Regions from separate parts of the Mesorhizobium sp. G2-6-1 genome, predicted to be linked through region 1. Evidence: predicted binding sites of a transcription regulator. Region 1 holds the regulator's gene; the other holds the start of a gene.
What was found. Region 1 encodes HrcA, which represses chaperone genes, less so after heat shock. Its sites were predicted from a motif close to GTTAGCACTCNCNNNNNGNGAGTGCTAAC; they were not measured.
Positions count from the first base shown of each region.

Region 1 (11,735 bases):
CTCGGAGCGGTTCGGCAACTCTATCAATAGCTTAACCGCTCTCACCTTGTTGGTGACGTCGATTTCATTTGACCTCTCAGGACCGGAGATGAACACTGCCACGATCATTCTTGACACTGGTTGCCTGCTTCAGGGTTACCTCGACTGAGGAAATGCTTGATGACGCTTCATGACGTCGCGCTCGACGACAAGTTCGATCTCAGCAAGGAGCGCGTCTTTCTGTCTGGTGCTCAAGCGGTCGTGCGCATGCTTTTGATGCAGCGCGAACTTGATCGTCGCTCCGGGCTGAACACGGCAGGTTTTGTCTCCGGTTATCGCGGTTCGCCGCTTGGCGGGCTCGATTTGCAACTTTGGAAGGCAAGAAATCAGCTTTCCGGTTCCAACATCGTTTTCCAGCCGGGCCTCAATGAAGAGCTTGCGGCAACCGCATGTTGGGGAACCCAGCAGGCAGAATTGCTGGGCGAAGGCAGATATGACGGCGTTTTTACCCTCTGGTACGGTAAGGGTCCGGGCGTTGATCGATCCGGCGACGTTTTTCGTCACGCCAATCTTGCCGGAACCTCGAAGCATGGCGGTGCACTTGCATTGATGGGGGACGACCATATGGCCGAATCCTCAACCAACGCGCATGCCACCGAGTTCGCTTTCGTTGATGCCATGATGCCGGTGCTCAATCCGGCGGGTGTTCAGGAATTGATCGACTACGGTCTTTACGGCTTCGCCATGTCGCGCTTTTCCTCCACCTGGACGGCGATCAAATGCGTGAAGGACAACATCAGAATCGACGGCCTCGGTCAATGTTGCGCTAGGTAGCCAGGATATTGTGGTTCCCGAATTTGACATGCCGCCCGGTGGAATGGGAATTCGCCACGAAATCAATATGCTGGGTCAGGAGGAGCGGCTTTTTGAACACAAGCGCGCTGCCATCTCGGCTTTCGTCCAGGCCAATAAGCTGAACCGCATCATCTATTCCGGCGGCAGCAAGCCCAGGATCGGAATCGTGACCTTGGGCAAGAGTTATCTCGACGTGCGTCAAGCCCTTGATGCCATCGGTCTCGATGAAAAGACTGCCAATCGCATTGGTGTGCGCCTGTTCAAGGTCGGCTGTGCCTGGCCGCTGGATTTCCAGCACATTTCGGACTTTGCCCGAGGTCTCGAAACCGTCATCGTGGTGGAGGAAAAACGCTCCCTTATCGAGATGCAATTGCGTGAAAATCTCTATGGAACGGCGCTTCAGCCAGCAATTCTTGGCAAGAAAGACGAGCGAGGAGATTGGCTTTTCCCGGCAAAAGGGGCGCTTGATCCAAATGACATTGCGATTGCCATCGGCGAGCGCATTGTAAAGATAATTGGTCCTTCCGAGGAGATTTCCGCTCGCATCGCCAATCTGCGTCAATTTCAGGCGATGCTTGCCGATAGCAGGGATATCGGCGCACGCGCGCCCTATTTCTGTTCGGGCTGTCCCCACAATTCTTCGACGAAAGTGCCCGAGGGTTCCGTTGCGGCGGCTGGTATCGGTTGCCATTTCATGGCGCTATGGATGGATCGCTCGACGGTCGGCTTCACCCAGATGGGAGGAGAGGGCGCGCAATGGGTCGGTCAGGCACCATTTTCCACGCGCGACCATATTTTCCAGAATCTCGGTGACGGCACCTATAATCATTCCGGCACGCTGGCTCTTCGTTTTGCCCTGTCGAGCGGCGTCAACATCACCTATAAAATTCTTTATAATGATGCCGTGGCCATGACCGGTGGGCAACCGCATGAAGGCGGTCTGAGCGTCGATATGATTGCCCGGCAGGTTCGCGCCGAAGGCGTCGACAGAATTGCCGTGGTAAGCGACGAGCCGGAAAAATATCTTGGGCATGCCGAGTTTCCCGCCGGTACCAGCGTCCATCATCGCGATGAACTGGATAATGTGCAACGCGACCTGCGCGCCACCAGGGGCGTCTCGGTCCTGCTTTATGACCAGACCTGTGCCGCGGAAAAGCGCCGTCGCCGCAAACGTGGCGAGTTTCCGGATCCCGACAGGCGCGTTTTCATCAACGAACTGGTTTGCGAAGGTTGCGGCGATTGTGGCGTTGCATCGAATTGCGTTTCCATTCAGCCGGTCGAAACCGAATTTGGCCGTAAACGGCGCATCGACCAATCGTCGTGCAACAAGGATTTCTCGTGCGTTGACGGTTTTTGCCCGTCATTCGTTACCGTACATGGTGCGAAAATCAGGAAAGCCGAGGGTATAGCCGGTCGCTTTGAGCCACTGGACGGGGTGCCAACGCCCGACGCCTTTCCACTGGACAAGGATGGTTGGGCTGCGGTGATCGACGGCGTTGGTGGCACAGGTGTTGTCACCATCGGCGCTATCCTCGGCATGGCCGCGCATCTTGAAGGCAAGGGCTGCGGTCTGATCGACATGGCAGGTCTTGCCCAGAAAGGCGGGGCGGTATTCACCCACGTCCGTATCGCGAAATCCATCGAGGACATCCACGCCATCCGTGTTTCCGCAGGCAAGGCCGATCTTGTTCTCGGCTGCGATCTGGTGGTGTCGGGCGCCAGCAAGGTTTTGACGTCGGTGCGTGAAAATCACACGATCTTTCTCGCCAATACTGCCGAGATCATGCCCGGAGATTTCGCCCGCTCTGCCGATTTCTCGCTGCCGGTCGAACGCCTGAAAAAGGCCATACGTGAAGCTGCCGGTGAAGAGAACGCGCATTTCTTCGACGCAACGCATACGGCTGCGATCCTGTTCGGGAGTTCGCTTGGCGCCAATATGTTCATGCTCGGCTTTGCCTTCCAGCATGGAGGTTTGCCGCTTTCGGCCGTAGCGGTCGAAAAAGCGATTGAATTGAATGGTCAGGCGGTTGCCATGAACATCGCGGCATTCAGGTGGGGACGTCGCGCCGCACACCAGCCGGATTTCGTGCGCGGTATAGTCGAAAAACATGGCCGGAAATCGTCTCTGGCCTCGGCTGAAACAACGCTTGATGAGCTGATTGCACGACGCGCTGCTTTCCTGACATCCTATCAAAATGCTGCCTACGCCAGACGTTACTCCGAAAAACTCGCGGCATTGCGCGCAGCGGAAACGAAAATTTCCTCCGGATCGACCGTTGTCAGTGAAGCCGCTGCCAGAAACCTGTTCAAATTGATGGCCATAAAGGACGAATACGAGGTTGCGAGGCTCTATACCGACGGTTCCTTCGTTGAAGAACTGGCAAAGCAGTTTGATGGTTACGATAAGCTGGAGTTCCACCTCGCGCCGCCCATCCTCGGACGGCGTGACACCAATGGACATCCGCGAAAGTCGAGCTTCGGTCCTTGGATGATGAAGGCTTTCCGTCTTTTGGCATCAATGAAGGGGTGCGCGGTAGCGCACTCGATCCATTCGCCTACAGTTTCGAGCGACGTATGGAGCGCCAGCTGCTTGCAAATTACGAGGCGGATCTCGATGCTGTTGCAAGCTCTTTGACAGCTGAAAAAATGGATGCGGCGGCAGCGTTATTGTCGGTGCCATCGCTCATTCGCGGTTTCGGGCATGTCAAACTAAAATCCGTCGAACATGCAAATGGCGAGCGTGCAAGGCTGCTTGAGCGGTTGGCAAAGCAACCTGACAATAGTGATGTTTTGGCCGCAGAATGAGCGAATAACCAGACCACTGCCCGTCGATACGTCTTGTTTACCTGAAGTGCAGTTTTTTCACCAAAAACCCAAAACGCCTACCTGCGGCCCCTGTAATCTAGCGATCTCTAAAGTTTTCTTAAGGGGAATATGGCAAGACTGGTGCTTCGTGCGGCAGCAGGCCATGATCGTAGACAAAACCGACGACATATCAGAAGACGTATATGTGGGCTTCGTCCGATCGTTGTTTGACAACGCGAGGCTCCTGATCGTCGGCGCATTTTCCCAAGCAGTTATTGGGACGCTCGTCTATTGGAAATCGTCTGCACTGATCTATCTCGTGCTCACCATCGTCATGGTGGTGGTCACTTTGGGGCGCTACTATGCGATTCAACGGGTAAAGCCGGAGACGATACAGACATATCAGGCGGCGTTGGCCTGGGAAAATTATTATCTTGTGGCCGGAACGATACACGGCGCGGTGGTCGGCTTTTTTGCCTTCACGTGCCTTTACATCGCCCCGGATCTCTTCGGTGAGGTTGCCGCCATCTCGATGGTGCTTGCCAGCGCCATCACCATCGCCGGCCGCAATTTCGGGTCGCGAAAAATGGTGGTCATACTGACCATGTCCGTCATCGCACCAATCGCATTGGGGTTGATGCTGAAGGGCGATTTCTACAATTTCATTCTCGGCTTGTTCATTATTCCATTTATTTTCACCATCAATTCGATGGCGAAACTGGTTCGCACAGTCCTTTTTACGGCCATCAGTGAAGAGAAAAGATCGAAACGGCTGGCCCAGCGTTTCAACCGGGCACTGAACACCATGTCGCATGGTCTGGTGATGCTTGGCCCGGACGGCCGTGTCGTGGTCGCCAATGCCGAAGCCGCACATCTGATGTCGTTGAAGTCGCCCGATGACGTGATTGGGCGCTCTGTTCATTCGTTGCTGATGCGAGGTGTTGCAGGTGGAATGCTCACCTCAAAGGATTGCCAATATGTCGAGGTGCAACTTACCAGGGCTTTGCGTGAAGGCCGGGACCGTAAGGTCCTTGTCGGCTTTTCTAACGGCCAGCACTATGAATTTTCGGCGCGCGAGGGCAGCCAGGAACTCGGCGTTATCACCTTCGAAGACGTCACCGTGCGTATCGAGGCTGAAGAGCGCATCCGCTTCATGGCGCGCTATGACAGCCTGACCGGATTGATGAACCGGGCCTATTTCCACGAAGTCGTCAGCGAGAGCATGGCATCGGGCAACAAGGAGCGTTATTGCGCGCTTGCGACACTTGATCTCGACGATTTCAAGAATGTGAATGACACGCTCGGCCACCCCGTTGGCGATGGCCTGATCTATGCCGTGGCTGAAAAGCTTGCGTCCTATTCCACGCCTGGCGTCAAGATCAGCCGCTTCGGTGGTGATGAGTTCATGATTTTCTTCGATCGCGTCGATAACGAGAGTGACCTTGCCGGCAGGCTGGATGAGATTTTTGCAGACCTGCAAGGTGAAGTCGATGTTGCCGGCCATGCTTTGCGCATACAGGCAAGCGCCGGTGCGGTGCTGGCAAAGGTGGAAGCAAGCGACGTCGATGAGATGATCGTCAAGGCCGATCTGGCTTTGTATGAGGCCAAGGAACTCGGCAAGAAGGGCTGGCGGTTATTCGAGTCCTCCATGGATGCTGCCTTCCGAAATCGGCAGACGATGAAAGCCGATTTGCGCACAGCCGTCGATACTGGAACATTGCGTGTGGTCTACCAGCCCATCGTATCGATGACGACAATGCGGATTTCGGGTTGCGAGGCGCTTTGCCGGTGGGACCATCCAGAGCTTGGCCCGGTTTCGCCCGCCATATTCATTCCGCTTGCCGAGGAAATGGGGATCGTTTCCGACATCAGCACGTTCGTGTTGAATGCCGCTTGTGGTGAATGCGTTAAATGGCCCGCTCACACAACCGTATCAGTCAACCTTTCGGCAAAGGATTTCCGCAATCACGAAGTTGTCCAGAAAGTGCGCGATGCATTGTCGGCATCGGGTCTTTCGCCCAACCGCCTCGAGATCGAAGTGACGGAAACGGCATTGCTTGATGATAAGTCGGCCACGCGCGAACTGATAAAGGAAATCAAATCGCTTGGCGTGCGTATTGCACTCGACGATTTTGGCACGGGCTATTCAAGCTTGAGCTATCTGCACAAGCTGCCACTGGACAAGGTCAAGATCGACCAATCGTTCATTGCCGATCTGGCTTTGGATTCCAGTTCGCTTGATCTGCTCAAGGGTATTGTCACCTTGACGCGCACGCTTGGCCTGACAGTGACAATCGAAGGTGTCGAAACATTCGATCAACTGAAAATCCTGATGCAAGGTGTCAAGCCGGATCTGGTCCAGGGCTTTCTGTTCGGGTCGCCTTTGACGGCCTCCGGCATTGAGACGATGTCGACCAGCGCGTGGCCATTCGCGCGCGAATTGAGAGCTGTCGGCAAACGCGCTGCAAGTTGACGCGTCAAAGATGACACTCCACTTTCTGATCCATTGCAACCGGACAGCGGCACTTGAGGTGCATTGTCGATGCGGCCCGTTAACCTTAATTGAATGTAAATAAGTATAGGCCAGTTTTCTCTTTTACGGCGCCAAGCCATACGCTACGTTCATCAAGCGCGGCGGAGAGAAGGGAATTGGCATGTCTGTTGCGGTAACCGAACGAGGAGTTCGCGTTGGCGATGTGGGGGCGGAAACGAGCAAAGTATCGTCATTTGCGCGTAATGTTTCAGCCTTATTGGAACGAGTAGAGTACCGGCGTTGCGAAAGCGGCGAAGATCTCGAGGCAATCTATCGGCTCCGCTATAAAACCTATCATCTGAATGGGTTTTTGCCCGACTCACGCGACCAGATCATGACTGACGAACTTGACGATGCGCCCAATTGCTATCGTTTCGGGGTCTTTGTGGATGACAATCTGGTTTGTACGGTCCGCATCCATCATCTAAGCCCGGATGAGCCGCATGCTCCAGCAATGAGCACATTCGGTGATCTTCTTCAGCCACGCTTGATGCGTGGAGAAAGTTTCATCAATCCGACACTTCTGGCTGCTGATCCAGATTTTCTGTCTGTGCATCGGGCTTTGCCCTATGTCACCTTGCGTCTCGGATTGCTCGCCAGCATTCATTTCGATGCAACAGCTTGCATTGGCGTGATTCGCGAAGAACATACGGCTTTTTATCGGCGGATTTTCGGTGCAGTCCAGGTAGGATCGCCGCGTGCCTATCCACCCTTTACGGTGCCGGTGATGCTCTATGATGCCAATGTTGCTCTCAATCGTGAATGGATATTGAAACGGTTCCCGTTCTTCCATTCGAATGCGACGGAGCGGCGGATGCTTTTTGCCAAGCCGCCAAGAGGCGAACTTGCACCACTGACAATCCTGCCAACAGCCAAATATCATTCCGCTGCGGCCTGACGGTTTTCTGGCGGCAAGTCAGGCTCAATCACCGCTATAGGTGACGCGCCAGATCGTGCCATTGCCGTCTTCGCTGACAATCAGCGAACCATCATTGGCAACAGTGACGCCCACGGGCCGGCCCCAGACCTCATCTTCCGAGAGGATGAAGCCGGTCATGAAGTCCTCATATTCTCCGGTCGCCACACCATCGTTGAAGACCAGCCGAACGACCTTGTAGCCGGTTCTGACATCCCGGTTCCATGAACCATGCAAGGTAACGAAGGCATCGCCCTTGTAGGCAGCGGGGAATGATGTGCCTTCATAGAATGAAATACCCAGAGGTGCCGAATGGGCCTGCATCAGCACATTGGGTAGTGTGACTTTTGCAGCAAGATCGGCACGCTCTCCAGCATGTCTGGGGTCTTCGTGGGCACCAATATAGTACCAGGGCCAGCCATAAAATGCGCCATTCGCCACCTGCGTTGCATAATCGAACGGTAAATTGTCGCCGAGGCCGTCACGCTCGTTGACGACGCACCACAAAGCACCGGTTGCAGGCTGCATGCTCATGCCTGAGCAGTTGCGCAGGCCAGTCGCAACAATGCGCTCGTTACTGCCGTCGGGATCAAAGGCCAGTACGGCCGCCCGCCCGGTCTCAGCGCCCCAGGCAGCACCCAAGGCAGCCTGCTTCGACCACGCTTCGATGCCATCGGTTGGCTTTGCAGCCATAGCGCCTGCGACGTTGGATGCCGAGCCGACGGACAGATAAAGCGTCTTGCCATCGGCTGAAAATGCAATGTCGCGTGTCCAATGGCCACCGCTCGGTATGTTTTGGACAATGGTTTCCGGTTGCGCGGATGCTTCCATATCCCCGTTCTTGTATGCAAAGCGCACGATACTGTCCCTGTTGGCGACATATACCCATTCGGGATCGTCACCGGGCGGGTGAAACGCAATGCCATATGGCCTGTTGAGCCCCTGCGCGAAGATGGATTGCTTGACCGGTTCCGCCTCATCTTTTGCAAGGCGATAGACCCGCATCTGGTTTGCATGGCTGTCTGCGACGAAAATGTCTCCATTGGGGGCGACGCGAAGCACACGCGGGCTACGAATACCGGAGGCGATCATCTGAGCAGAAAAGCCTTGCGGCAGTGTAGGAACGGCATCGTCAGGCCGTCTCACAAGATTTGCTCCATTGGAGGCAGAACCGGTAGCAAATGGTGCAGGCAAGTCGTCAGGCGAGATGAGGCGGCGGGTGCCCGGTTGATCATTTTGCCAGTCACCGAAGGCAGCAGCGCCGGTCAAAACGGTTTCATCCGGCTCCTGTGCGAAAGCGGATACGGAAAAAACCACGACAGGCAAGATCGAGAGTAGCAACAGCCTCATGTCATCTCCTCTTTCAGCCAGCCGGCAGAGCAATTCCAGGAAAAGTGGATACCGGTTTTCCGCCCGCATCCCGCTCTAACTTATTGGAATCGATCACGTTCATGATTTTGGACCGATTCGATCCTAAATCATCGTGATCTAGGACGAGTACTGGCGTATCAGGCGCTTGCGTCGCTGAAATCGTCGTCGAGACGCTTCTCCAGCGCGACCAGATCGGTCGGCAGTGGAAGACCCATCGCGCGCAATTCGCGTAGTTTTTCGCGCAACTGCTCTTGTATCTCGTATTGATTTTCCGGCTGGTTGACCATTTCTTCCAACAGGAGGCTGATTTGGGCCTTGAACTGTTCCAGCGCCATTGTTGCCTCCTGTTAACGCGGCAGATCGTGCCGCCATTTTGCCGCCTAGCGCAGCATGCGCGAAATAAGCTGTGCCGTATAGTCGACCATCGGTACGATACGGGCATAATTTAGTCTGGTCGGGCCGATGACGCCGAGCGCGCCAACAACACGGGCTTCCTTGTCGCGGTAAGGTGCAACCACGAGTGAGGACCCCGACAGCGAAAACAGCTTGTTTTCAGAGCCGATGAAGATGCGCACTCCAGAGCCTTCTTCTGCCAGATCGAGCAACTGGATCAGTCCGTCCTGCGTTTCCATGTCTTCGAACAGATGCTTCAGCAGTTCGATGTCGGCCTGCGCGGTGACATTTTCGAGAAGATTGGCCCGTCCGCGCACGATAAGACGTGCTGGCAGGCCGCTTTCCGCGCCAGCCCAGATCGCCAATCCCTTTTCAACCAGGTCCTGGGAAAGCGTATCGAGCGCGGCTTTCGTCTCGGCATTGATGCGCGCGATTTCACTTCGCGCTTCAACCAGCGTGCGGCCACGAATATGGGCGTTCAGGAAATTCGACGCCTCATGCAATTGCGAGACGGTTATACCTGCGGGAAGGTCGATAACGCGGTTTTCCACATCGCCATTTTGCGACACCAAAACGGTAAGCGCTTTGCGCGGCTCAAGCTGGATGAACTCAATGTGCTTTAGCGCCGTCTCGTTCTTGGCTGCAAGGACGAGGCCTGCGCCGCGCGATATGCCGGACAGCATTTGGCTGGCTTCGGTCAGCATATGTTCCAGCGATGTGTCCGTGCCGGATGCTTTTACCTGCGCCTCGATGATGCGGCGTTCCTCGTCCGACAGATCGCCGAGTTCCATGAACGCATCGACAAAAAAGCGCAGTCCCGCTTGTGTCGGCAGCCTGCCGGCAGAAATATGGGGAGCATAGATGAGGCCGAGATGTTCCAGATCGCTCATCACATTGCGGATCGTGGCCGGAGACAGCGAAGACGGCAGCAGGCGCGAAAGGCTGCGCGAACCCACCGGTTCGCCGTCTTTCAGGTAAGAATCGACGATACGCCGAAAAATGTCACGCGAGCGCATATCGAGTGATTGGAATGTGGGCGAATGCAGGGCCGGTTCAGTGATCGGCTTGTTCATCAGGCTTAACCTCTGGATCAAGGATATAGACTTCGATAGCCCCAGCGCAAGCTTCCCGTTTTCCTTTGCGCCTCAAGCCTCATGGGGCTACAAGCCGCCCAAGATTCCATAAACACTGAATAATGAGGCTCCAATGCGCCCTTCCAAACGACAGCTAGACGAAATGCGTGCCATATCTTTCGAGCGCGGCGTCTCCAAACATGCGGAAGGCTCGTGCCTGGTCAAGTTCGGGGATACGCATGTGCTTTGCACCGCAAGCCTTGAGGAAAAGGTGCCGGGCTGGATGCGAAATTCCGGCAAGGGCTGGGTGACGGCGGAATATGGCATGCTGCCGCGTTCGACGGGTGATCGTATGCGCCGCGAAGCCTCTTCCGGCAAGCAGGGTGGCCGCACGCTGGAAATCCAGCGTCTTATCGGTCGTTCATTGCGCGCCGTGGTTGATCTCCAGGCACTTGGCGAGCAGCAGATCACCGTCGATTGCGACGTCATTCAGGCGGATGGCGGCACCCGCACTGCGTCGATTACAGGTGGTTGGGTTGCCCTTCACGACTGCCTGCGCTGGATGGAGGCGCGGCAGATGACCAGCGTTCAACGCGTACTGAAAGACCATGTAGCCGCCATTTCCTGTGGCATTTACGATGGGCAGCCGGTGATCGACCTCGATTATTCGGAAGATTCCGCTGCTGGAACGGACGCAAATTTTGTCATGACCGGCAAGGGCGGCATCGTGGAGATTCAGGGCACAGCCGAAGGCGAGCCATTTTCCGAAGATCAGTTTGGGCAATTGATGGCACTTGCCAAGAATGGCATTTCACGTCTGGTCAGCCTGCAACAAATGGCAGTGGCGTAAAACGCCATCAAGGATAAATGGTACAGCCTTCTCCCATACCCTCCGCAATCCTCGAATCCGCGCTCTACGTCACTGATTTGGACGTGGCAGAGGCGTTCTATGGTGGCGTCCTGGGGTTGGAAATGATCGCGAAAGTCGAAGGCAGGCACACATTTTTCAAATGCGGCCAAGGCGTGCTTTTGCTGTTTGACGCGCAAAAGACGAAAGAGCCTCCATCGGCTGACGCCCGATTGCCGGTGCCGCCGCACGGAACGACAGGAAACGGTCATCTTTGCTTCGCTGCGACCTTAGAAGAAATCGAGTGCTGGAAGATCCATCTCGAACAGCGAAAAATCGCCATAGAGGCAGATTTTTTCTGGCCGAACGGCGGGCGTTCCATCTATTTCCGTGATCCATCCGGCAATTCGCTTGAGTTTGCTGAACCGAAAATCTGGGGCCTTTGATGCATTCGCTGGACGGGAAGAAAATAGTTATAGCCAGCCACAATGCCGGCAAATTGCGGGAATTCGCGGACCTGATGATGCCGTTTGGTTTCGAGGCGAAATCGGCAAAGGAATACGGTCTGCCTGAACCTGACGAAACCGGCACCACCTTCGAGGAAAACGCCTGCATAAAGGCGCTCGCCGCAGCTCGGGCGACTGGTTTGCCGGCACTTTCGGATGATTCCGGCCTGTGTGTCGATGCGTTGGACGGCGCGCCGGGGGTCTACACCGCCAATTGGGCGGAAACACCGGATGGAACGCGTGATTTTGCGATGGCTATGCAACGCACCGAAACCGCCTTGCAAGAAGCAGGTGTCGCAGAACAAATACAACGCTCCGGTCGTTTCGTTGCTGTCATCTGCCTTGCATTCCCCGATGGCGAAACGGAATATTTTCGCGGCGAAGTCGAAGGCACGCTGGTCTGGCCTCCGCGTGGCGATCTGGGATTTGGATACGATCCAGTGTTTTTGCCCGACGG
Region 1 covers NZ_CM147896.1:801,266-813,000, reverse strand. Annotated here, with positions in the region: partial or broken gene AC0L7S_RS03895 (indolepyruvate ferredoxin oxidoreductase family protein) at 160-3,639, shown strand; gene AC0L7S_RS03890 (putative bifunctional diguanylate cyclase/phosphodiesterase) at 3,803-6,112, shown strand; gene AC0L7S_RS03885 (N-acyl amino acid synthase FeeM domain-containing protein) at 6,294-7,070, shown strand; gene AC0L7S_RS03880 (PQQ-dependent sugar dehydrogenase) at 7,095-8,438, opposite strand; gene AC0L7S_RS03875 (hypothetical protein) at 8,597-8,794, opposite strand; gene hrcA (heat-inducible transcriptional repressor HrcA) at 8,840-9,925, opposite strand; gene rph (ribonuclease PH) at 10,059-10,775, shown strand; gene AC0L7S_RS03860 (VOC family protein) at 10,793-11,218, shown strand; gene rdgB (RdgB/HAM1 family non-canonical purine NTP pyrophosphatase) at 11,218-11,735, shown strand, end outside.

Region 2 (11,735 bases), 1.3 Mb from region 1:
TACTCGTCTTTTGCAGCGTTGTAACCGAAGTTTGCGCCCTTGTTCTCAAGGATTTTGCCGACAACGATCGAGGCTTCCGCACCCGCATTGGAGGCAATCTGGCGACAAGGAGACTGAAGGGCACGACGCACGATGTTAATGCCGGCAGCCTGATCGGCATTGATGCCAGTTGCCTTGATGGCCTGTGTCGCGCGTAGAAGAGCAACACCACCGCCTGGTACGATACCTTCTTCAACGGCCGCACGGGTCGCATTGAGGGCATCGTCGACGCGGTCCTTCTTTTCCTTGACTTCGACTTCGGTCGAACCGCCGACGCGGATCACGGCAACACCGCCGGCCAACTTGGCCAGACGTTCTTGCAACTTTTCCTTGTCGTAGTCGGAGGTTGTTTCTTCGATCTGCTGCTTGATCTGGGCAACGCGGCCCTGGATCTCGGATTTCTTGCCAGCACCGTCAACGATGGTGGTGTTTTCCTTGGTGATTGACACCTTCTTGGCGCGGCCGAGCATGTTGAGGCCAACATTCTCCAGCTTGATGCCAAGATCTTCGGAAATCACCTGACCGCCGGTCAGGATTGCAATGTCTTCAAGCATGGCTTTACGACGATCGCCGAAGCCCGGTGCCTTGACGGCAGCGATTTTCAGGCCGCCACGCAGCTTGTTGACGACGAGGGTTGCAAGAGCTTCGCCTTCGACATCTTCAGAGATGATGACGAGCGGCTTGGAGGTCTGCACGACAGCTTCAAGAACAGGAAGCATTGCCTGCAGGTTCGACAGCTTTTTCTCATGGAGAAGAATATAAGCGTCTTCCAGTTCGGCAATCATCTTGTCTGGATTGGTTACGAAGTAAGGCGACAAATAACCGCGGTCGAACTGCATGCCTTCGACGACTTCAAGTTCGGTCTCTGCGGTCTTGGCTTCCTCAACGGTGATGACACCCTCGTTGCCAACCTTCTGCATGGCCTTGGCGATCATGTCGCCAACGTCTTCGTCGCCATTTGCTGAAATGGTGCCAACCTGTGCAACTTCTTCAGAAGTCTTGATCTTCTTGGCTTTCTTGACCAGATCGGCAACAACTTCAGCAACTGCGAGGTCGATGCCGCGCTTGAGGTCCATTGGGTTCATGCCAGCGGCAACGGACTTGTGGCCTTCCTGAACGATTGCCTGAGCAAGGACCGTGGCGGTCGTGGTGCCGTCGCCAGCCTTGTCATTGGTCTTGGACGCAACTTCGCGAACAAGCTGTGCGCCCATGTTTTCGAACTTGTCTTCAAGTTCGATTTCCTTGGCAACGGTAACGCCGTCCTTGGTGATGCGTGGTGCGCCAAACGACTTGTCGATGACGACATTGCGGCCCTTGGGGCCAAGTGTCACCTTCACCGCATCGGCGAGGGTGTTGACGCCGCGTAGCAAACGCTCGCGGGCATCACGGGAAAATCTTACTTCTTTAGCAGCCATTTGTTGTGCTCCTGGGCTCTACAGCCCGAAATTCAGATTGATGGTGCGATTGAGGCTGTTGGTCAGCCGACGATGCCCATGATGTCGGATTCCTTCATGATCAGAAGGTCTTCGCCATCGAGCTTGACTTCGGTACCGGACCATTTGCCAAACAGGACGCGGTCACCTGCTTTGACATCGAGCGGAACAAGCTTGCCGCTTTCGTCACGCGCACCGGAACCAATAGCGATGATCTCGCCTTCCTGTGGTTTTTCCTTGGCGGTATCAGGAATGATGATCCCGCCTTTGGTCTTTTCCTCGGATTCGACCCGACGAACGACCACTCGGTCATGAAGCGGGCGGAACTTCGATTTTGCCATTTGATTTCCTCGGTCAGAATGATGAGAAATGATTTCCTCGATCCGGCGGCGCCGGATTTGAAGTTAGCACTCTCCAACGGTGAGTGCCAAACTGCCGGTGAGATAGTCGCGCGCGCATGGCGTGTCAAGAAGCGGACCATCAGAGCTTGTCGAATTTTTAACGCTACGCGAATTTTGCATGGCTGCCATTCGCATTTATTCGATGAATAGGCCCCGCTGTGACTTGAATGATAAGCACGCTTATAATATATGCCGCTCATGGAAACTGATGGCATAGACAGGCTCGGCTTTCTTTTGCACGACGCGGCACGATTGATGCGCAAGCGCTTTGAGGCGCGTGCAAGTGGATTGGGACTTTCGGCGGCACAATGGCGGCTACTTGTGCGCGTCGCAAAGGAAGAAGGCGTGGCGCAGGCTCGCCTTGCCGAATTGCTCGAAATCGAGCCGATCAGCGTTTCGCGGCTTATTGACCGTATGGAAGAGGGCGGTTGGATCGAGCGGCGCTCTGATTCAGGCGATCGTCGTGTGCGTATGATTTTCCCGACAGACAAAGCGCGCGAAGCTTATGCCGGGGTAAAGCGGCTCGCGGGCAGCGTCTATGAAGAGGCGCTCACTGGCATGACGGATCAAGAGCGGCGTGTGCTGGTACGAGGGCTCAATTTAATGATTGCAAATTTGACCGACGGCGATGTGCCGGACTCTCAAGATATCAAGAATGCAGAAGGCTGAGCAGTATGAACGCGGTGGCGAAAGTTGACGAGAACGTAACGAAGCTTGAAATGGAAACACCAGTGATGCCGACCGCACCAGCAACAGCGGCAAGCGACGAGCGGCCAGAAGATATTCGGAAGACGACGGGCAAGCGAAAAGGCGGCCGCTTTGGCTTGATGTTGGCTTTGCCGCTGTTGCTGGTCGCTGGTGGCAGCTATGTCTGGGTTACGGGCGGGCGTTATCAGGAAACGGAAAACGCCAATCTGCGTCAGGCTCGGGTTGCAATTTCTGCCGAGACGGCAGGCCGCGTCGTCGATGTCGCCGTTGCGGACAATCAGTTCGTAAAAAAAGGCGCCGTTCTGTTTACGATCGATCCTGAACCTTATCGGATAGCTTTGGCTCAGGCCGATGCCGCGGTGGCAGGTGCCAGGTTAGGAGTTGCACAACTGCGTGCTGCATACAGTCAGGCGATGGCGGAAGAGCGGGTCGCTTCAAGCGAAGTCGACTATCTCCAGTCGCAGTTCACGCGGGCCACGGATTTGTCGAAGAAAGGCATTTCCGCAAAGTCCTCGCTGGATGAAGCACGCAACGATCTCGACAAGGCACGCCAACAGTTGACGGTGGCCGTTCAGGGCATTGCAAGCGCGAAAGCTGCACTTGGGGGTAATCCCGACATTGCAACCGACGCGCATCCAACTGTACGTGCCGCGTTGGCTGCGCGCGAAAAAGCTGTCTACGACCTTGCCCAGACTACGGTGCACGCTCCCGCAGACGGTGTCGTCTATCAGGCATCGTCATTCCGTGAAGGGCAGTTCGTAAATCGTGGCACACCGCTTTTTGCCCTCGTGGAAACGAGCGATACGTGGGTGGACGCCAACTTCAAGGAGACGCAGCTCACCAACATGAAGGCGGGTCAAAAGGCCGAAATTGTGCTCGACGCGTACCCGGACAAAACATTTGAAGCGACCGTCAAGGCGATTGGTGCGGGAACCGGTGCCGAATTTTCGCTTCTGCCGGCGCAAAACGCCACAGGCAACTGGGTGAAGGTGACCCAGCGCATACCTGTTCGCGTCGAACTGAACAACGACGACGCCAAGCTGGCGCTGCGCACTGGAATGAGCGCGACAGTAACCATCGACACAGGCGTGGAGCGTGGATTGCCGAGCATTTTCGGACATGCGACGGCTGGCGAATAATCCCGGTTTATGAAGTGAAATCCTATGATGCAGGTTGAGACCCACCGCGAGGTACCTCATCGCGGCCTGATCACGATTTCGATCATGCTGGCCACGGTCATGCAGGTGCTCGATACGACGATTGCCAATGTCGCTTTGCCGTCCATGACGGGCGACCTTGGTGCGTCGCGCGATACGATCAACTGGGTGCTGACATCCTATATCGTTTCCGCCGCCATCATGACGCCGGTGACCGGCTGGCTCTCGGACCGGTTTGGCCGCAAGGAATTATTCCTGATATCGGTCGTTGGTTTTGTAACCTTTTCGATGTTGTGCGGCGTCGCCTGGAGCCTTGAAAGCATGGTGCTGTTCCGCCTCATGCAAGGTGTATTCGGCGCCGCCATTGTGCCGCTATCGCAGACTTTTCTGCTCGACATCAATCCGAAGGAACGACACGGTCAGGCAATGGCGATATGGGGGGCCGGCATCATGGTTGGCCCGATCATCGGGCCGACACTGGGCGGCTGGCTGACCGAAAGTTTCAACTGGCGTTGGGTCTTCTTCATCAATCTTCCGGTTGGCATCATCGCTTTTCTTGGTATGGCAGTCTATCTGCCAAGCATTGCCAAACGCGCCCGCGGTTTCGACTTCTATGGGTTTGCCATGCTGTCGCTGGGCGTTGGTGCGCTGCAACTCATGCTTGACAGGGGCGGCGATGCGGACTGGTTTTCATCCGTCGAAATCTGGATTGAGTTCGGCTTGGCTATCACCGGTTTCTGGATGTTCGTTATTCACACACTGACTGCCAAAAATCCTTTCATCGACCCGAAAATCTTTCTCGATCGCAACTTCGCGACGGGTCTGGTGTTCATTTTTGTCATCGGCGTGATCTTGCTGGCCAGTCTGGCGCTGCTGCCACCGATGTTATCGACGATCTTTGGTTATCCGACGACGACAACCGGCATTGTGATGGCTCCGCGCGGTGTTGGCACGATGATTTCAATGCTGGTTGTCGGGCGCATCATGCACAGGGTGGATGCCAGACTGCTTGTCGTCATCGGCTTGTCGCTGACTGCGCAATCGCTTTACACCATGTCGGGTTTTTCACCTCAGATGGATGATTGGCTGATTGTGAGTTCCGGCATTGTGCAGGGCTTGGGATTGGGATTGGTGTTCGTACCGCTGTCCACCGTGGCCTTTGCAACACTTGATGCCCGCTATCGCACCGACGCAACGGCATTGTTCAGCCTGGTGCGAAATGTCGGCTCATCAATTGGCATCTCCATTGTGTCGGTAATGTTGACGCGTAATTTGCAGGTCAATCACGCTGAGCTTTCGACATCCATAAATCCGTTCAATCCGAATCTGTGGGCTGCTTCTCCGGCAGCAGCGGGGGTGACCCGGTTGCCTTGTCACAGATCGATGGGCTCGTGAACATTCAGGCCTTGATGATCTCATATGTCGATGATTTCAAATTGATGATGATTGTGACGCTGATGGCGCTTCCTCTTGTATTCCTGTTACGCAAGCCAAAAATCAAGGCAGGCGCGGGTGGACCGCCTGCCGCTCATATGGATTGAGGTGAGATGCAAAAAGCTCGCGAAACCATGATTTCGTGCGGTATTTGGGCGGAAAATCGCGGCGCACTTTTGGGCGACATGCACTAACTGCCCAGCACGAGGCTCCAGTAGCGCCAATCGGCTTTTTTGCGTCGCGTGTATAGGCAAGGCCAAAACGCGTAAAACGCGGGTCCAGAATGTTGCGGCGGTGAGGCGCGGAATGCATCCACATGTCAAACAGTTTTGATATGTCCATGCGTCCTTCGGCAATGTTTTCGGCGGCTGCGCCCGTTATGCCGTTGACTTTGACCCGTGACGAAAAATCCTTGCCCCATCCGGTCGTGTGAACCATGCGTCTGGCATTCGCCATATAGACACTCTGCTGGAGCGCAGCCTGCTCCAATTGTCTGTCGGCAACCATAGTTGCCAGCCCACTGGATCGGCGGATCGCGGCCAATTCGCTTGTGGCCGAGGATGAAACGCCTGCACCATTGCCACTCGGCACGATGGTTCCACAACCTGCCAGTGCGAAAAGAGCCGCCAGACTTCCGGTTGTCAGCACCACCCGGCGATCATGGCGAAATGCGACGGTAGAAATTGGCTTCATGAGTTTCGTCCTTTTCATCACCAAGCCGTCTGATAGGCGCAATCATGGTTTTTGGCGGGCAGGGGCCCAATCTATCCATATTTTCACATGCTGATCGCAAATGATTGATTACCTGGAGGCTCTGCGTGACGACAATTTTCGTGAAATCTGCTATGGTCGCCGTCCAGTCAGGAACTGTCAGCCAAGGGCGGCTACAAGGTGATGACCGCCCATTCACGGGAGTACGGTCATGGCCAATTTTCATGTTATGGCGGACGCGCATGGAACGCATGTGCGGCCAAAAATCCGAAAGATCAGCACCGCGGACATCAAGGAGGCCTTGCGCCTCGGTGCAGAGGATTTCTGGGCGAAGCCGTCGCATTATGTCTTTTTGTGCCTGATCTATCCGATTGTCGGGATCATCTTGACGCGATGGTCATCGGGCTCTGACGCCATCCAGTTGGTCTATCCGCTAATGTCCGGTTTTGCGCTGTTGGGCCCTTTCGCAGCAATTGGCCTATACGAAATCAGTCGCCGGCGCGAGCGCGGCATGAATACATCATGGCGCCACGCGCTTGCCATTCGCCGTTCGCCCGCTCTGCCGTCGATTGCGGTGATCGGCATCATGCTGTTCGCCTTCTTCCTGCTTTGGCTCTACACCGCACAATCCATCTATACCGGTCTTTTCGGCGATCAGCCGCCCGCATCCTTCAGCGGTTTCCTGAATGAAGTGCTGACGACACAAAAGGGCTGGATGCTGATCCTGCTCGGCAATGTAACCGGGTTGATTTTTGCGGTCGTGGTTCTGGCAACGACCGTGGTGGCGTTTCCATTGTTGATCGACCGAGACGTTGGCGCTGTAGCTGCCATTGAAACATCTGCACGCGCAACATTTGCCAACCCTGTGCCAATGGCACTTTGGGGGCTTACAGTCGCAGTCCTGTTGTTCATCGGTTCATTGCCGCTGTTTGCTGGCCTTGCCATCGTCATGCCCGTGCTTGGTCACGCAACATGGCATCTGTACCGCAAGCTGGTTGAGCCTGAGGAAGCCAAGCGGCTGCCACCTATGTAGATCTGCCAGCTTTCAACAATGAACATAAGCGCAAAGAAAAACACCCCGCGCGTGGGCGGGGCGTTTTCAAGGTCAGTGCGGTTTTCGCACGGTTTAGCTGACGATGCGCAAGTTCGACAACTCGTCTGCGATTTCCTTGAAGTCGTCAGACAATGTGGCGCCAGTCGCATTCCAGTAAAGCTTGGCCGGTTTGCTTGGATCGTCGGGATCTTTGCGGAACCGCGATTCTCCGGCACACTCTTTGAGTGCGGTTATCGCTTTCTTTTCATTCGATTTGGAAGCGGAAAGATCAAGCGAGACGGTCATGATAATGACTTTCGAGTCCTTCGCGTTTTGGCACAGCGTTTGCATTTGTTCATCAAGCGCCGTCGTGAAATTGCTGGACGAGTGTGTCGTCTTGCCGACGGCGCTGCTTGTATTGAGATACATGCGTGTCATGCCGGTGCTCTGGTAGTTGACACCAGTATAGCCATATGCGGCATAGGTCGACCGGTTGTTGGCATAGTAATAGTCGTTATCGGAAGTGTAGGTGTTGGCACCATCGGTCAGCAAAATGATGACCTTGTCATTACCTTTTTCGATTTCCGGCCGGCCTTGCGTAAACGGCTCGCCACTCGATACGGTCCTCCAACCCCATGCCAGCCCTTCGGGTACGTTCGTGTTGCCACTGGGCTGCATGGCATCGATCGCATCTTTGACGACATCCTTGCCCGTATCGAACTTGACGTCCTGCAAGGGCGTGATCGGATTGGTGGTGCACGAATAATTGGGGCCGCGACCCGATCCGGCTGACGATGAATTGAGCGGCTTTACGAGGAAATATTTGCGCATGTCAGCCTGGCGCTCATGCACCGATGGACTGCTGCCCGACACGTGAGCCCACGCGGCATAATCGCCCCAGTCCGCCCACCAGTTGTTACCATAGCTATATGAGACGCTGTTGACGTCATTATAGCCGTCATGGTCGAAATCGCGCCACATCGTACCTGCTTCATCGGGAGCGAACATTGGCACAAACAACGACGCAGGGGTGGACGTGGTCGGTATGAAATCGTTGTCATTGTAAGGATACGGGCGAGCTTCCACGCAACCTTGCCAACTTGCAAACTGGCTGGTCGTGTAAACATAATCCGGATCGGTCCAGTAACCCCGCCTGCAGCTTCCGTTCTTTCTGTATTTCGTGCAAACATACTGCTTGGAATTTGGAACCTCTTCACGCCCGGATTCCACCGTCATGTCCGCGTAGAGGCTGAACCGGGTCAATGGCTCATCCTCGCTATCGCCCCAACCGGCACCGCGTTTGTACCACGCGTCACCGACTTTCTCGGCATATTTGTTGGGGTCATTCGTCTTGGTCATTCCAGACCAGTCGAAATTCTCATGATGAATAGGTGAGATACCGGTTGTATCCATCCAGCTATCCCCGTCGTGCTCCGGTCCGACATTGACCGACGCTGCGAACGGGACGAGCGAAAACTGAACTGGCTTGTTGATTTGTTTCATTTGCTGGGCTTGGAGCGCCAGCGTATCAACCAACTGTTTGGCAGCCACCTTGAGCAGGGCCATACGTTGCTGTCCAGTGCCTGTTCCGTTGTAAGACATGGAACCTGAGTTATCGAGCACCAGTGCCACTTCCAGCGTGTTCTTGAGGCGAACTTCAGAACAGGTCGTAAAATTGACGTCCTTGGACGTTCTGCCAATCAAATGCGCTGCTGCGGGCATAAAATATGGCGAATATACGAGGTCCGCGCACATCGTCATGGTGCCGCCGCCAGCGCTGTTGTTTGGCAGCGTGACGTGAAGTGTTGTCTTTGCAGGCGACACATGTTGCAGATTAGCCAGGAAAAAATTCTGGGCATATGCCTTTGCTTCTTCGTCGGTGACGCCCGACTGAATTTGTCGTGCTGTTGCGATGTTGGCGGCATCGAGCGCGTTGCGCGTATCGTTTCGCTCGCGGGAAAGTTCTGTATAGTCGACGGCAAGCGCCACCGCGCCCATTAGCGGTGCCATGACAAGTGCTGTGATGAGTGCGTAATTCCCGCGCTTATCTTGAATGAATTTTTTGAACATTGGTCCCAAGACCCCTAGTAAACCCAGTTCTTTGAATACTATTGCCATGAATCCTTAAATTTCCGGTTCGCAAATTCGGTTTAAAAGCGCTGCGCCGGTTTCGGCAGTGTTAACCATGATCGATCGGGTTCGATGCATGAAAGCTGATGACAGGCCGGGGCGGTTCGGATAGTTCCAGTCCCTGCACGGGCATTCTATTCCTGGCGTTCTACCGTGCAGGCATTGAAGGAAGCAGCATGGCGCAAGCACCACACCTAGTTGCATCGCTAGAGGATATATCCAGTGGCTACAGGGCGATCCTTTGTGATGTCTGGGGCGTGGTTCACAATGGCGAGACACACTTCCCGGCTGCAACATCTGCACTGATGCGCGCGCGCGCGGCAGGGCTTGGCGTTGTCATGATCACCAATTCACCCCGCCTAAGTCACGATGTGATTGTGCAAATGCGCGCTATTGGCGTTCCGGACGGGGCGTTCGACAGTGTCGTGAGTTCTGGTGATGTGACACGCGATCTTATCGCGGAGGGGCCTCGAAAAGTCTTTCATCTTGGACCTGATCGCGATTCGAACATCTATGACGGGATTGACGTCGAACTGGTCGAGGAGTTTGAAGCCCAGGCGGTGGTTTGCACCGGTCTGTTTGACGATGAGGCAGAGACACCGGAAGATTACAAGGACCTGCTTGCGCGCCTGCGATCCAGAAATCTTCCCTTCATTTGCGCCAATCCCGATATTGTGGTGGAGCGCGGTGACCGGCTGATATGGTGTGCAGGCGCACTTGCACGCGATTATGGACAGATTGGCGGGCGAACGTTGATTGCGGGAAAGCCACACAGCCCGATATACCGTGCGGCAATGAAAGCAACGGCTGATCTCGTTGGCGTTGATGTCGCGCAAGGCGATGTGCTGGCAATTGGCGACGGCATGATGACCGATGTGAAGGGTGCGGCCGACAATGGCTTTGATGTTCTTTATATATCAGGCGGTATCCATGCGCGCGAATATGGTGAAGCGCTCGCACCTGATCCCGTATTGATGGCAGCGTTTCTCGAAAAGCACGGCTATCATCCGGTGGCGGCAATGCCGCGTCTGGTCTAGAGCGCGCCAATGACCGCGATGTTCGAGCGCCTGCCAGGAGACTTGCCGCTGCCCCCAAATTTACGTGGCGGCGTGGTTGCAATCGGAAATTTCGACGGTGTTCACCGTGGCCATCAAGCAGTTCTTGGGCGCGCCCTGGAAGAGGCGCAAAGGCTTGGCCTTCCAGCACTCGTCCTGACGTTCGAGCCTCACCCGCGAAAAGTATTCAGGCCGGACTTGCCATTATTTGTGCTGACGCCGCCTGCGATGAAAGCCAAGCTTCTCGTCCAACTCGGTTTTGTTGCGGTTGTGGAACAGGCTTTTACGCGCGATTTCGCGGCAAAATCCGCCGAGATGTTCGTGACCGCGATATTGGAAGAAAACCTTGGTATCAGTCATGTCGTGACGGGGTTCAATTTCCATTTCGGAAAAGACAGGCAAGGTGGGCCTGCCTATTTGATGGAAGCGGGTAAACGCCACGGATTTGGTGTGACTTTGGTTGACGCATTTCGTGACGAAGGTGCAGAAACGGTTTCGTCCAGCCGTATCCGCGAATTTCTGGCGGCAGGCCATGTGGTCGATGCGGCAGGTTTGCTCGGCTATCGTTTTACCGTTCAGTCAAAAGTCATTGACGGGCAGAAACTTGGCCGGACGCTCGGGTTCCCTACGGCCAATATGCGTCTTCCCTCGCAGGTCTTATTGAAAGAAGGCATTTACGCCGTTCGTTTCCGCCGAGCTGACGGCACGCTGCATGACGGGGTGGCCAGCTTTGGCCGACGCCCAACCGTCGACGATCATGGTGCGCCACTACTTGAGACGTTTCTGTTTGATTTTTCAGACGATCTTTATGACGAAGTTTGCGATGTCGTGTTTTTCGGCTATTTGCGTGGCGAGAAAAAATTCGATGGCCTCGACCCGCTTGTTGCCCAGATGAAACGCGATGAGGCAGAGGCGAAGGCCTTGTTGAGCGGCGTCCAGCCTATTTCGGAACTTGATCTGGCCATCGCGTTTTAAAGCAATTCCAACAAACGTGTGCAGCGAGTTTCCAGGAAACTATTTCCTCAATGCCAACCCGAATACAATGAATGTCCAACCTTGGAAGATCAGGTCGATTGCAAGGAAAAGACCGAGAATCCAGATGCTGTTTACCGGCCAGCCCAAGGCAATCACAAGGCCGGCCAACGCGGTAACGACACCGGCCGCAATAATCCAGCCGGAACCACGATCAGCGCGATGTTGGTAGCCGACCCAAATCCTCAACACGCCAGACGCCAACAGTGCCGCCGCCAGCAGAAAAGTAAGAACTGCGGAGGCGAGAAGCGGGTTATAGAACGCAAATATGCCAGCAAAAGCATAGAGAAGCCCACTCAGCAGCCAATAGACAAATCGACCCCACGTCTTGACTCCAAAGGCATGGATGATTTCGACAATTCCCGAAATCAACATCAGCCAGCCGACGAAATAGACCGAGGCGACAGTTGCGATGAACAAATTGCCGAATGCGATGCCGCCTAGAATGAGCAGCAGCGCGCCGAGTGCCACGAACCATCCCCATTTGCCGTGAAGCGGGCCGATAGCTTTCTTGATTGCGTCGTTTTCAAAGGTCATCGTTTCGTCCCATGACGTTATAACCCACCACTGACGAGCCTATCGCGGCCAAATTTGGACGTTCA
Region 2 covers NZ_CM147896.1:3,518,857-3,530,591, forward strand. Annotated here, with positions in the region: gene groL (chaperonin GroEL) at 1-1,454, opposite strand, end outside; gene groES (co-chaperone GroES) at 1,517-1,813, opposite strand; gene AC0L7S_RS16965 (MarR family winged helix-turn-helix transcriptional regulator) at 2,072-2,542, shown strand; gene AC0L7S_RS16970 (HlyD family secretion protein) at 2,548-3,720, shown strand; partial or broken gene AC0L7S_RS16975 (DHA2 family efflux MFS transporter permease subunit) at 3,745-5,279, shown strand; gene AC0L7S_RS16980 (CAP domain-containing protein) at 5,236-5,865, opposite strand; gene AC0L7S_RS16985 (DUF2189 domain-containing protein) at 6,095-6,916, shown strand; gene AC0L7S_RS16990 (pilus assembly protein TadG-related protein) at 7,010-8,986, opposite strand; gene AC0L7S_RS16995 (TIGR01459 family HAD-type hydrolase) at 9,223-10,083, shown strand; gene AC0L7S_RS17000 (bifunctional riboflavin kinase/FAD synthetase) at 10,093-11,076, shown strand; gene AC0L7S_RS17005 (HdeD family acid-resistance protein) at 11,116-11,670, opposite strand.
Region 2: the regulator HrcA is predicted to act here: its motif matches at 1,876-1,904, upstream of groES (co-chaperone GroES).